DNA from 2 places in the Streptomyces sp. NPDC045899 genome. Region 2 is predicted to be linked to the other one. Evidence: riboswitches for the same ligand, from Rfam matches in the RefSeq annotation. Region 2 holds a riboswitch; the other holds the start of a gene.
What was found. A riboswitch is a leader RNA that binds a small molecule or an ion and turns the genes downstream of it on or off. The one in region 2 is predicted to bind FMN.
Positions count from the first base shown of each region.

Region 1: another riboswitch for FMN. It lies ahead of ribD (bifunctional diaminohydroxyphosphoribosylaminopyrimidine deaminase/5-amino-6-(5-phosphoribosylamino)uracil reductase RibD); the one in region 2 lies ahead of AC07FT_RS14455 (3,4-dihydroxy-2-butanone-4-phosphate synthase).

Region 1 is NZ_JBWKKP010000022.1:55,709-61,920, forward strand. It holds gene AC07FT_RS27560 (isocitrate lyase/PEP mutase family protein) at 1-585, opposite strand, end outside; gene AC07FT_RS27565 (ArsR/SmtB family transcription factor) at 645-1,352, opposite strand; gene AC07FT_RS27570 (MFS transporter) at 1,438-2,676, opposite strand; gene AC07FT_RS27575 (ROK family transcriptional regulator) at 2,814-4,028, shown strand; FMN riboswitch at 4,266-4,396, shown strand; gene ribD (bifunctional diaminohydroxyphosphoribosylaminopyrimidine deaminase/5-amino-6-(5-phosphoribosylamino)uracil reductase RibD) at 4,548-5,648, shown strand; gene AC07FT_RS27585 (riboflavin synthase) at 5,650-6,212, shown strand, end outside.
Region 2 is NZ_JBWKKP010000008.1:126,384-132,595, forward strand. It holds gene AC07FT_RS14445 (LysR family transcriptional regulator) at 1-704, shown strand, start outside; gene AC07FT_RS14450 (endonuclease/exonuclease/phosphatase family protein) at 683-1,753, opposite strand; FMN riboswitch at 1,909-2,039, shown strand; gene AC07FT_RS14455 (3,4-dihydroxy-2-butanone-4-phosphate synthase) at 2,160-2,813, shown strand; gene AC07FT_RS14460 (ATP-dependent DNA ligase) at 2,826-4,388, opposite strand; gene AC07FT_RS14465 (PP2C family protein-serine/threonine phosphatase) at 4,474-5,760, shown strand; gene AC07FT_RS14470 (DUF7144 family membrane protein) at 5,789-6,212, opposite strand, start outside.

The DNA of each region.
Region 1 (6,212 bases), on a different contig from region 2:
GATGTGGTGCTCGTCGGTGAGCGCGGGGACGAAGACGCCGTCCGCCCCCGCCCGGACGTAGCGCTCCAGCCGCTCGGCGGTGACCGACAGCCGGGGCGCGCCGGCGGCGCCGGTGGCGGCGAGCCAGTGGGTGTCGGTGCGGGCGTTCACGAACAGCCGGGGGACCCGCTCCTTGACCGCCTCGATCACCGCGCACTGCCGTGCGAGCGGGGTGAGTGTGCCGTCCGGGCGCCCGTCCTCGATGTTCACTCCCACGACCCCCGCCGCGTCCAGTGCGGCGGCCAGCGCGGCGACCTCCTCGGGCCGCTCGCTGAAGCCGCCCTCGATGTCCACGCTCACCAGCGCCGGCAGCCGGGTTAGTCCACGGGCGAGGGCGAGCGTCTCCGCGCGGGTGGCGCCCGTCGCGTCCGGCAGCCCGGCCGCGACGGCCACCCCCAGGCTGGTGGTGCCGATCGCGGGGAACCCGCGGCGGACGAGGGCGGCCGCGGAGGCGTGGTCCCAGGCGTTGGGCAGCAGCAGCGGCCGTCCGGCGTGGTGGAGCCGGTGGAAGGCGGTGTGGCCGTCGGGGGCCGGGTGTGCGCTCATGGATCCGACGGTAGGTCCGCGACGGTTCGGCCCCGGCCGAACCGTCGCGGCGGTGCGCCTCACACCACGGCGGTGACGCCCAGCAGGTCGCGCAGGGCCCGTTCACCCTCCGGGCTGACGCGCAGCGCGCGCCCGCTGCCGATGCGGACGCACCAGCCGGTGTCCAGCGCGTGGCGGCACAGCGCGGCGCCGGCCACCCCGGCCAGATGCGGCCGCCGCTCGGTCCAGTCCAGACAGCTGCGGGCCATCGGCCGCCGTCCGTGCGCGGCGGCCTCCGGCAGATTCAGGCCCAGCTCCGCGAACCAGTCCATCCCGGCGTCGGTCAGCGCGAACCCCGTCGTGCCCTGGAGCAGTCCGCGCTCCAGCATCGCGTCGGTGATCGCGGTGCCCAGCCGCCCGGCCAGATGGTCGTAACAGGTCCGTGCCCGCGCCAGCGCGCCGCTCGCGCCGGCGGCGCGCAGCGTACGCGGCGGTGGCGGTGGCGCGGCGTGCGCGGACAGATCCTCGATGAGCTGCGCCACCTGCGGCCCGGCCAGCCGCACATAGCGGTGTCTGCCCTGCCGTTCCTCGGTCAGCAGCCCGCCGTCGATCAGCTTGTGCAGATGTCCGGTGGCGGTGGAGGCGGCCACCCCGGCGTACCGCGCCAGTTCCCCCGCGGTCCAGGCCCGTCCGTCGAGCAGCGCCAGACACATGGCGGCACGGGTCTCATCGGCGAGCAGCCCGGCCAGTCGCGCGAGCCGCGGTCCCCGGTGCGGTGAGGGTGTCATGGCTCCATGGTGCGCCCGCGACGGTTCGGCGGTCACCGAAGGGTCGCGGGGCGTGGGCCGCGAACCGGTGGGCCGTCGGTCGCGCTCAGCCGGACGCCGTGCGCTCGGACGCGCCGGGTTCGCGGACCGGGGCGCCCGGCGCGGCGGTCGGTTCGCCGGAGGCGCCGCGGAGTACGCCCGCGCCCGCCACCAGCCCCAGTGCCCCCACTGTGACCAGGCAGAACGACACCGTCAACGAGGTCAGGTCGGCGATCGAACCCATGGCCGCGGGGGCGATCAGCCCGGAGGTGTAGGTGATCGTGGCCACGCCGGCGATGGCCTGGCTGGGGGCGGGACCGCTGCGGCCCGCCGCCGCGAACGCCAGCGGCACCACGACCGCGATGCCCAGCCCGATGAGACCGAAGCCCGCGATGGCCAGGCCCGCGTTCGGCGCGGTGACCACCCCGAGGCCGCCGAGCGTGGCGAGCACCCCGCCCACCCGTACCGTCCGCACCGCGCCGAACCGGCCGACCACCGCGTCGCCCGCCAGCCGGGCCGCGGCCATGGTGCAGGAGAAGGCGGTGGTGCAGGCGGCGGCGACGCCGGGGGAGGAGTCCATGACGTCCCGCAGATAGACCGCCGACCAGTCGAGGCTCGCCCCCTCGGCGAACACCGCGCAGAACCCCACCGCGCCGATGATCAGCGCGGACCGGGGCGGCAGTGCGAAACGGGGCGGCGGGTGCTCCTCGGCCGCGCTGTCCAGGTCCAGCACCCAGTGACAGGCCATGGCGCCCAGCACCGTCAGCGCCGCGGCGGCGACGGCCAGATGGAGCCGGGCGTCCGCCTCCGCGTGGGCCGCGACCGTGCCCGCCGCCGAACCGATGAGCGCGCCCGCGCTCCACATCCCGTGCAGCCCCGACATGATGGGACGGCCCAGCCGGGTCTCGATCTCCACGCCGAGGGCGTTCATGGCGACGTCGGACATCCCGGCGGTGGCGCCGAACACGAACAGCGCGCCGCACAGCCAGACCGGACCGGGGACGAGCGGGGGCACCGCGAGCCACAGACACCACAGCGCCAGCAGCCCCCGCAGGGCCGCGCGGGCCCCGAAGCGGTGACTGATCCGCCCGGCCAGCGGCATCGCGAAGGACGCCCCGATCGCGGGAAAGGCCAGCGCCAGGCCGAGTTGGCCCGCGGTCAGGTCCAACCGCTCCTGGACCCAGGGGATCCGGGTGGCGAAGTTACCGGTGACCGCGCCGTGTACGGCGAACACCGCCGCCACGGCGATCCGCGCCCGCCGTACGGGGGACGGTGGGACCGCCCCGGATTCCGTCGTACTGCTCATGGCTGTCGCTCCCTCCCCGAAGCGCGGCCCTTCCCTGTGCGGCCCTTCCTCGTCCGGCCTATCGGTGGGGAAACTATCAGGGAGCCTGCCTGATAGATAGGCGATATCCCCGGACGGCCGTCTGGAAGGATTCCGGCATGACCTCGACGCGTGGCCCCGCCCCGGGCCGCACCGCATCTCCCGCTACGGCGCGGGCCATCAACGACCGCTTCGCGCTGCATCTGCTCAAGGACGAGGGGCCGCTGACCGCAGGTCAGCTCAAGACGCTGACCGGTCTCTCCCGCCCCACCGTGGCGGACCTGGTGGAACGGCTGCGAGCGGCCGGACTGGTCGCGGTCGTCGGGGAGTCGGGGGCGGAGCGGCGCGGGCCCAACGCCCGGGTCTACGGGATCGTCGCGGACAGCGCATACGTGGCCGGGGTCGACGTCCGCACCGACAGCGTCGCCGTCTGCGTCGCGGACCTGCTCGGCCGGACGCTGGCCGAGGCGTCGCTGCCGGTCGCCGCGAACGCCGACCCCGCGCGGACCGTCTCCGGCGCGGTCGCCCTGGTGGAGCGCACCGCCCGGCGGGCCGGGGCGGACCGGCTGCACCACATCGGCGTCGGCGCGCCCGGCCTGGTCGATCCGGCCACCGGTGAGCTGGACTCCCCGGCCGGGCTGCCCTCCTGGCACCGCGAACTGGCCGCCGCGCTCCACCGCGGCCTGGCGGCGCCGGTGCTGCTGGAGAACGAGGTCAACCTCGCCGCCGTCGCCGAACAGCGGCTCGGCGCGGTGCGCGACCGTGACACCTTCGTGCTGCTGTGGCTGGGCCACGGGGTCGGCGCGGCCGTGGTACTGGACCGGGTGCTGCGGCGCGGTGCCTCCGGTGGCACCGGCGAGATCGGCTTCCTGCCGGTCCCGGGGACGGCGGGACTGCCGTCGGCGACCGGCTGCGACGGTGGCTTCCACGCCCTCGCGGGCAGCCGCGCCATCGGTGAACTCGCCCGGGAGCACGGCCTGTGCGCGGCCCCGGCGGGCGGTGCGGACGACGCGGAGACGGCGGAGGCGGTGCTGCGCGAGGCGGTCGCGGCGGGCGAGCGGGCCGCCCCCTTCCTGGACGCCCTGGCGGCCCGGGTCGCCCTGGGGGCCGCGGCGGTGAGCGCGGTGCTCGACCCCGGCTGTGTGGTCCTCGGCGGGGAGACCGGTCGCGCCGGGGGTACGGCCCTCGCCCATCGCGTCGAGGCCCGGGTCGCCCGGATGTCCCCGCTGCGCACCGAGATCCGCCCCGGGGCCGTCGGCGGCACCGGGGTGCTGCGCGGCGCGGTCCTCACCGCGACGGACGCGGCCCAGAACGACCTGTTCGGAGCGGACTAGCGGACCAGCGGACCAGCGGTTCGGCGGCGGAGCGCACCCGGACGGCCGGGCTTCCCTCCGGAGTGGTCGGGCCGTGAGCCGAACGCACGGCCGGGGTACGGGCCGACGGACACCCCGCACCCCGTTCCCGCACCGCCGTCCCCGCGGGCCCTGAGCCCGCCCCGTGAGGGAGGCCACAGGGGGTGGGCCTCCAGGTCCGCTGATCGTCGTGGCACACTGGGCGCGTACCAGTGACGTCAGCGCACTCCGGGGTCGGTGAAAATCCGAACCGGCGGTTACAGTCCGCGACCCGTCCGCCGCCAGCGGCCGGTTGACCAGGTGAAATTCCTGGACCGACGGTGAAAGTCCGGATGGGAGGCAGTGCGCGGCGAATGCGACATCACCGGTGCGCCGCCGTCGGCGGTCCGCGCTGTTCCTGTGCGGTCCCGTCCGCGATCCCGGCGTACTGGCGGCGCCGTCGTTCGTTCGTGTCGTTTCCGACAGCCCCGGAGTCCGTGCCCGAAGAGGCAGGAGGACCCGGTGGCCACCGCAGCCGAAGCCGACGCGATGCGTCGTGCCGTGGCGCTCGCAGCCCACGGCCTCGGCCACACCAGCCCCAACCCCGTCGTCGGCTGCGTCATCCTCGACGCCCAGGGCCGCATCGCCGGTGAGGGCTGGCACCAGCGCGCCGGCGGGCCGCACGCCGAGGTCCACGCCCTGCGCGCCGCGGGGGAACGGGCCCGGGGCGGGACCGCGCTGGTCACGCTCGAACCCTGCAACCACACCGGCCGCACCGGACCCTGTGCCCAGGCGCTCATCGACGCCGGGATCGCCCGTGTCCGCTACGCCGTCGCCGATCCCACCGCCGAGGCCCGGGGCGGCGCCGCCACCCTGGCCGCCGCCGGGATCGACGTCGCGGCCGGGCCCCTGGCCGACGAGGCCGAGGCGGTCAACGAAGCCTGGCTGACCTCGATGCGGCGCGGCCGCCCGTTCGTGCTGTGGAAGTACGCCGCCACCCTCGACGGACGCAGCGCCGCGGCGGACGGCACCAGCCGCTGGATCACCTCCGCCGCCTCCCGGGCCGATGTGCACCGGCTGCGCGCCGAGGCGGACGCCGTGGTCGTCGGCTCCGGAACCCTGCGCGCCGACGACCCCCACCTGGCCGTGCGCGACCGGGACGGGGCGGCCCAGCCGCTGCGCGTCGTGGTCGACACCCGTGCGACCGTCACCCCCGGCGCCCGAGTGCTGGACGACGCGGCGCCCACGCTGGTCGCCGTCGCCGAGGACGCCGACACCGGCCATCTGCCGGGCGTGGCGACCGTACGGCTGCCGCGTGCCACCGGCACCCCCGGGCTCGACATCCCCGCGCTGCTGGCCGCCCTGCACGACCGCGGGGTGCGCTCTGTCCTGCTGGAGGGCGGGCCCACGCTGGCCGGGGCGTTCCTGGCCGCCGGAGCCGTCGACAAGGTCGTCGGCTATCTGGCGCCCGTGCTGCTCGGTGCGGGCCCCGCCGCCCTCGCCGACGCCGGAATCACCACCATCGCGCAGGCGTTGCGCCTCGAACCGGCCGATGTCACCCGGCTCGGACCCGATCTGCGCGTCACCGCCGTGCCCGCAGCCCCCCTCGCCGAGGAGAACTGAAGTGTTCACCGGAATTGTCGAAGAACTGGGTGAGATCGTCGCCGTCGAGAACCTCGGCGACGCCTCCCGCTTCCTGGTGCGCGGCCCCGTCGTCACCGACGGTGCGAAGCACGGCGACTCCATCGCGGTCAACGGCGTCTGTCTCACCGTGGTGGACCGCCAGGAGGGTCCCGGAGGCGGCGAGTTCAGCGCCGATGTGATGGCCGAGACCCTGAACCGCTCCAGCCTCGGCGCGCTCACCGTCGGCTCCCGCGTCAACCTGGAGCGCCCCATGGCGCTCGGCGGACGGCTCGGCGGCCACCTCGTCCAGGGCCACGTCGACGGCACCGGCACCATCGTCGAGCGCACGCCCTCCGAGCACTGGGAGATCGTCCGGATCTCGCTGCCCGCCGGACTCGGCCGCTATGTGGTGGAGAAGGGTTCGATCACGGTCGACGGCATCAGCCTGACCGTCGTCGACGCGGACCCCGACTCCTTCACCGTGAGCCTGATCCCGACGACGCTCGCCCTCACCACCCTCGGCGTCAAACAGCCCGGTGACCCGGTCAACCTCGAGGTGGACGT
Region 2 (6,212 bases):
GGGTCGCCGAGGAGTTCCAGGAGCGGGGTATCGAGCTCAAGGTCGGCCATGTCCGCACCCGCGACGTGCTGGCCAGACTGCGCGCCAAGGAGGTGGACCTGGTCTGCGGCAGTGTGGTGACCAGACCCGGTGGCGACCCCGAACTGGACGCCTTCGACGTGATGGAGTGGCGCCGCAACAGTGTCTCGCTGCTCACCAATCTGCCCGAGGAGGAGCTGCCCGGCCCGACGGTCGAGGCGGGGGCGCTGCGCGATCTGCCGCTGGTGATCTCGGCGAGCGGGCTGATGAACGGGGTGCTGCACACCTGGTTCGGTGCCGACTACCGCACCCGGCTGCGCGTCGCCGCCGAGATCGACACCGTCAACTACGGCTTCGAGCTGCTGCGTTCGGGGCTGCTGCGGGGCTGCATGCTGGTCACCACGGGGGTCGCGGACGCCGCGGGCGATCCGCGGGTCGGCCAGGGGCGGGGGCTGCGCGCCGTGGAGCTGGTCAATGACACCGGGCCGCGGCTGGAGGTGCTGCTCGGCGCCTTCACCCGGCGCGGTGAGCGCGCCGAGCTCGACCCCTCCCATCCGCTCAACCGGCTGTGGGACGCGCTGGCGCTGGAGGACGCGCGGTGGCGGCGTGAGCAGCGCTGGCCCACGGCGGGGCTGGAGCCCGATCCGTTCGAGCTGGCCAACTCCTATGACCCGAGCGAGAGCTGAGCGCGGCCGTCGCCCGACTCCGGGACCCGGTGCAGATCCAGTGTGACCAGCAGGGCCCGGTGGTCGGTGTCCGGAAGGTCGAGGAAACGGGCCGTACGCGGCCGCAGGGCCCCGCTGACCAGGACGTGGTCGATCTGGGTGCCCAGCAGCGGTGTCGTGGCGGTCGGCCAGCTGGGTGTGCGGGACCGGCCGGCGGCCGCGGCGGCGTCCCGCATCCCGGTGTCCAGGATGGCCCGGAAGGCGGCGTGGTCCTGGGAGGCGTTGAAGTCCCCGGCGATCAGGGTGGGTTCGGGGCTCCGGCGCGCCGCGTAACCGCGCAGCCGGCCGAGTTCGGTGCGCCAGGTGTCCAGCTGCCCCGGCATCGGCGGCATGGGGTGGGCGACCTGGATGTGCAGCCGTTCACTCGCGATCCGCGCGACCGACCGGGGCATGGCCAGCTCACCGCGCAGCCCGTCTCCGTCCTCCAGCGGGAACCTGCTGAGGATCGCCGAGCCCTCGGCGGGGCTGCCGGTGATGACGTTCCGGTGCGGATACGCCTCGCGGACGGCCGTCGAGCCGAGCGCGGCAGCACAGCGCACATCGCATTCCTGGACGGCGACCACGTCCGGCCGCTCCCGGCGCAGGGTGCGCAGCAGCCCGTCGGTGGCCCCGCCGAACTCCAGGTTGGCGGTCAGCACCCGCAGCCGGGCGACGACCGGGCCGTCCGGCACCGGCGCCCCGCTGTCGTAGGGCTGGATGAACCAGGTGGTGGCCGCGGCGGTGGCCAGCGCCCAGCCGCACCCCAGCGGCCAGCGCGCGACCACGCTGAGCAGCAGTCCGGCCGTGACCGGGACCAGCAGCCAGGGCAGGAACGCCAGCAGTTGGGGGACCGGGGTGATGCCGTCGGTGCCGGCGGCCCGGCAGCCCACCACCACGCCGGTCCCGGTCAGCGGGAGCGCGGCGCACCAGGCCGCCGCCCGCCGTCCGCGCCCCCCGGGCAGCCGCGTCAGACGGCGCGCGGCCCTCCGGGCGGGTGCGGTGGTCCGGTCGTCCGCGACGGTCGTCTCCACGCCGGGTCCTCTCGATCGGAGCGTGCGCCCGCATTCTCCCCCGGACCGGGCGGCCCGGTACGGACATGATCTTGTGTAGTCAACGGCACACGGCGTGTGAGGATTGACACTGCGTCAGTGGTTTGGTCTGTGCCAAGATGTTCTCCAGCGTTTATTCGCGTGCTCCGGGGTCGGTGAAAATCCGAACCGGCGGTGACAGTCCGCGACCCGGCCGAATCCATCGGCCGGCCGATCCGGTGGAATTCCGGGACCGACGGTGACAGTCCGGATGGGAGGAAGTACGCGGCGGCATCCGTGCCGCACGGTGGCGCCCGCCGGACGGCGGGGCCCGGTCCGTGCGCCGCGCCGCCTCCGCCCGCGTCCCCGGAATCGATCCGCAGGGAACCGCGCAGGAGGGCCACACCCCATGGCAGTGATGGAACAACCGGTCGGTACGGAACGTCTGCTGGCCGTGGAACAGGCGAGTGAGGCGTTCGCCGAGGGCGGCTTCGTGGTCGTCGTCGACGACACCTCGCGAGGGCACGAGGGCCATCTCGTGCTCGCCGCGGAACACACCCATGAGGGCGCCCTGCGCCAGATGCTGGACCATACCTCCGGCGTGGTGTGTGTGGCCCTGCCGCACGACCGCGCCGCCCGGCTGGCACTGCCGCAGATGGTGGAGGAGAACACCGGTCTGCGGTCGACCGCCTTCACCGTCTCCGTCGATCTGCTCGGGCCCACCACCACCGGCGGCTCCGCTCTCGACCGCTCGCACACCATCCAGGCGCTCGCCGATCCGCGCACCACACCCGGCCAACTCGGCCGCCCCGGGCATGTCTTCCCGGTGCGCGCGGTGCCCGGCGGAGTGCTGGAGCGGGCCGGATACCCCGAGGCGGCCGTCGATCTGTCCCTGCTGGCCGGACTCTCCGGCGTCACCACGATGTGCGAGGTCGTCCGCGCCGACTGGAACACCGCGGGCCACGGCGACCTCAGCAGACTGGCCGCGAGCCGTCTGATGCCGATGATCTCGGTCACCGATCTGGCCGCCTACCGGCTGGCCGCGGCGGCGCTGGGCCGCTGAGCCCGCGTCCGCTCACCTCCCGCCGTCCTCATCCCCGCCCTCGCGCCGCAGCGCCAGCACCGTGTCGACGGTGTCCGCCTGGTCCGCCGGTTTGTCCTCGCGGTAGCGCAGCACCCGGGCGAACCGCAGGGTGACGCCCGCCGGATAGCGCGAGGAGCGCTGCAGCCCGTCGAAGGCCACCTCCACCACCAGCTCCGGCCGCACCCGGACCACCCAGCCGTCGTCGCTGACGGCGATCGCCAGCAGCGCCTCGGTCTGCCAGGACAGCAGCGCGTCGGTGAGCCCCTTGAAGGTCTTGCCGAGCATCGCGAACGTGCCGTCCGGCCGCCGGGCGCCCAGATGCAGATTGGACAGCTTGCCGGTGCGCCGGCCGTGCCCCCACTCCGCCGCCAGCACCACCAGGTCCAGGGTGTGCACGGGTTTGACCTTCAGCCAGGCCGCGCCGCGCCGCCCCGCGCCGTACGTCGACTCCAGCCCCTTGACCAGCACCCCTTCATGGCCCCTGGCCAGTACGTCGGCGGCGAACTCCCGGGCCGCGCGCCGGGTCGCGGGGTCGTCCGGATCCTCGGCCACCAGCCGCCGCACCCGCCGGGGCTCGGGCGCCACCCGGACCAGTTCGCCGTGGCGCTCGCGGGCCGGGAGCGCCAGCAGATCCCGGTCGTCCACGGCGAGCAGGTCGAAGAAGACCGGGGACAGCGGCAGCGCGGCCGAGGCCCCGGCCACGTCCCGCCGGGAACCCACCCGCGCGGAGGTCTCCTGGAACGGCCGCGGCCGTCCCCCGGCGTCCAGTGAGATCACCTCGCCGTCCAGGACCGCCCGGTCCACCGCCAGCTCCCGCGCCGCCCGGACCACCTCCGGCAGCCGTCCGGTGATCTCGTCCAGGGTGCGGGTGTAGACGTGGACGTCGTCGCCGTCCCGGTGCACCTGGACCCGGATGCCGTCGAGCTTCTCCTCGACCGCGCACGGCCCCAGCCGGTCCATGGCCTCGTCGAGGTCCTTGGCGCTCTGCGCGAGCATCGGCAGCACCGGCCGCCCCACCTCCAGCCGGAATCCGGCCAGCGCCTCCGGGCCGCGCCCCAGCAGGGCCTCGGCCACCGCGCCCAGCGACCCGCCCAGCATCACCGCCCGGCGCACCTCCGCGGGCGGGGCCCCGGCCGCCGCCGCGAGCCCCTCCACCGCCAGTGCCTCCAGCGCGCCCTGCCGCAGCTCGCCGCCCAGCAGCGCCAGCAGGAAGCGCTGCTCGTCCTCGGTGGCGGCGGCCATCAGCTCGCCCACCATGCGTTTGCGGGCCGCGGCCGCGCCGGTGCCGGAGACCGCCGCGATCCGGTCCAGCGCCCGGTGTACCTCCGGCACCGTCAGCCGTGGCTCGGCGGCGGGCTCGTACCGCTCCCGCAGGGTGGACCAGCCCACCCCGGTGCGGCGCTGCGGCAGTCTGCCGGAGAGGTAGGTGATCACCACCGGGGCCTCGGCCGGCTCGGTGCGGCGGAACAGCCCGGCCAGGGCGGCGGTCTTCGCCGAACGCGAGGAGGTGGCCGCGACCTGCCGGGAGGTCCGCGCGACATCTGCCAGCAGCATGGGTTCAGCGTGCCCCGCCCGGGGCCCGGCCGCACCCGGGCCGGGGGCGTCCGCCGAGCGGCCGGGGTGGCGGAAGCGGCATACATTGGCAGGGAGGGGGCCGGGCGGCAGACCCAGGGAGCGCGCCACGGGACCGCAGATCGACTACGAGGCTCTCTTCGAGGCCATCCCGACCCCGGTGCTGATCCTGGGACGCGACCTGGTCATCGTCGCGGTGGACGACGCCTATCTGCGGGACACCCAGCGCACCCGCGAGGAACTGCTCGGGATGTACGTCTTCGACGCCTTCCCCGACAACCCCGACGACCCCGATCACAGCGCCACCCGGAGTCTGGAGAACTCGCTGCGCCGGGTGCTGCGCACCGGGGAGCGGGACATCATGGGGCTGATGAAGTACGACATCCCGGTCATGGGGGAGCCGGGGCGGTTCGAGGAGCGGTACTGGAGCACGATCAACACCCCCGTGCTGGACCGCGACGGCCGGGTGGAGCTGATCGTGCACCGGGTCGAGGACGTCACGGAGTTCGTCCGCGTCCGTGAGCGGGGGGCCCGGGAGGGGACGTCGCTGAGCCTGCGGGACGAGACCATGGGCGCCGACGTCTACAGCCGGGCCCGTGAGCTCCAGGAGCTGAACGAGGCGCTGCGGGAGGCGCACGCCCGGGAGCGGGAGACCGCGCTCGCGCTCCAGCGGGCGATGCTGCCCAGGAGCTCATCGGAGGAGCATCCCTACGCGGCGGTGCGCTACCGCCCCGCCGTGGGCTCGCTCAATGTGTGCGGCGACTGGTACGAGCTGACCGAGCTGTCCGCGGACCGGATCGCCGTCGCGGTGGGGGACGTGGTGGGGCAGGGGCTGGAGGCGGCCTGTGTGATGGGGCAGCTGCGCAGCGCGCTGTCCGCCGCGACCCGGGTGACGGCGGGGCCCGCCCAGGCCCTGGAGGTGCTGGGGCTGTACGCGCACTTCGTCGAGGGGGCGCTCGCCGCCACCGCCGTCCAAGTGGTGATCGACTCCCGGGCGCACAGCGTGGTCTACAGCTGCGCGGGCCATCCGCCGCCCGCGCTGCTGCGCGCCGACGGCCAGGTGGAGCTGCTGGACGGGGCGACCGATCCACCGCTGGGCGCCCGGACCGAACAGGTGCCCCGGCCGCAGGCCGATGTCCACTACGCCCCCGGGTCCACCCTGGTCCTGTACACCGACGGGCTGGTCGAGCGCCGGGACGAGGACATCGACACCGGACTCGAGCGGCTCACCACCAGCCTCGCCCGGCACAGCGGACTGGGTCCCGAGGCACTGGCCGACGCCCTGCTGGAAGACCTCGGTGTCACCGGCGGCCCGGCCGCCGATGACACCGCGCTGGTCGTCATCGGGCTGTAGGGGGCCCGCGGGGGCGCCGCGAGCGCGCTCAGGCCGTGCTGCGGCTCTCGCCGGTGCACAGCGCCCAGATGACGAAGCCGTCCACGACGAGCAGCACCATGGCCCACACCGGGTAGTACGGCAGCCAGAGGAAATTGGCGATCAGGGCGAGTCCGGCGAGCACCACACCGGTGACCCGCGCCCACATCGCCCCGGTGAACACGGCCAGGCCGGCCACGACGAGGACGATGCCGAGGACCATGTGCACCCAGCCCCATCCACTCAGATCGAACTGGAAGATGTAGTTCTGGGTGGCGACGAATACCTGGTCATTGGAGACGGCCGCGATGCCCTGGAACAGGGTCATCAGACCGCCGAAGATCATCATGACCGCGGCGAAGACGAACCGTCCGCTCACGTCGCCGTGCGTGCGCGGGGTGGCGGCTCCTGTGTGAACTCCACCGGCGTGACTG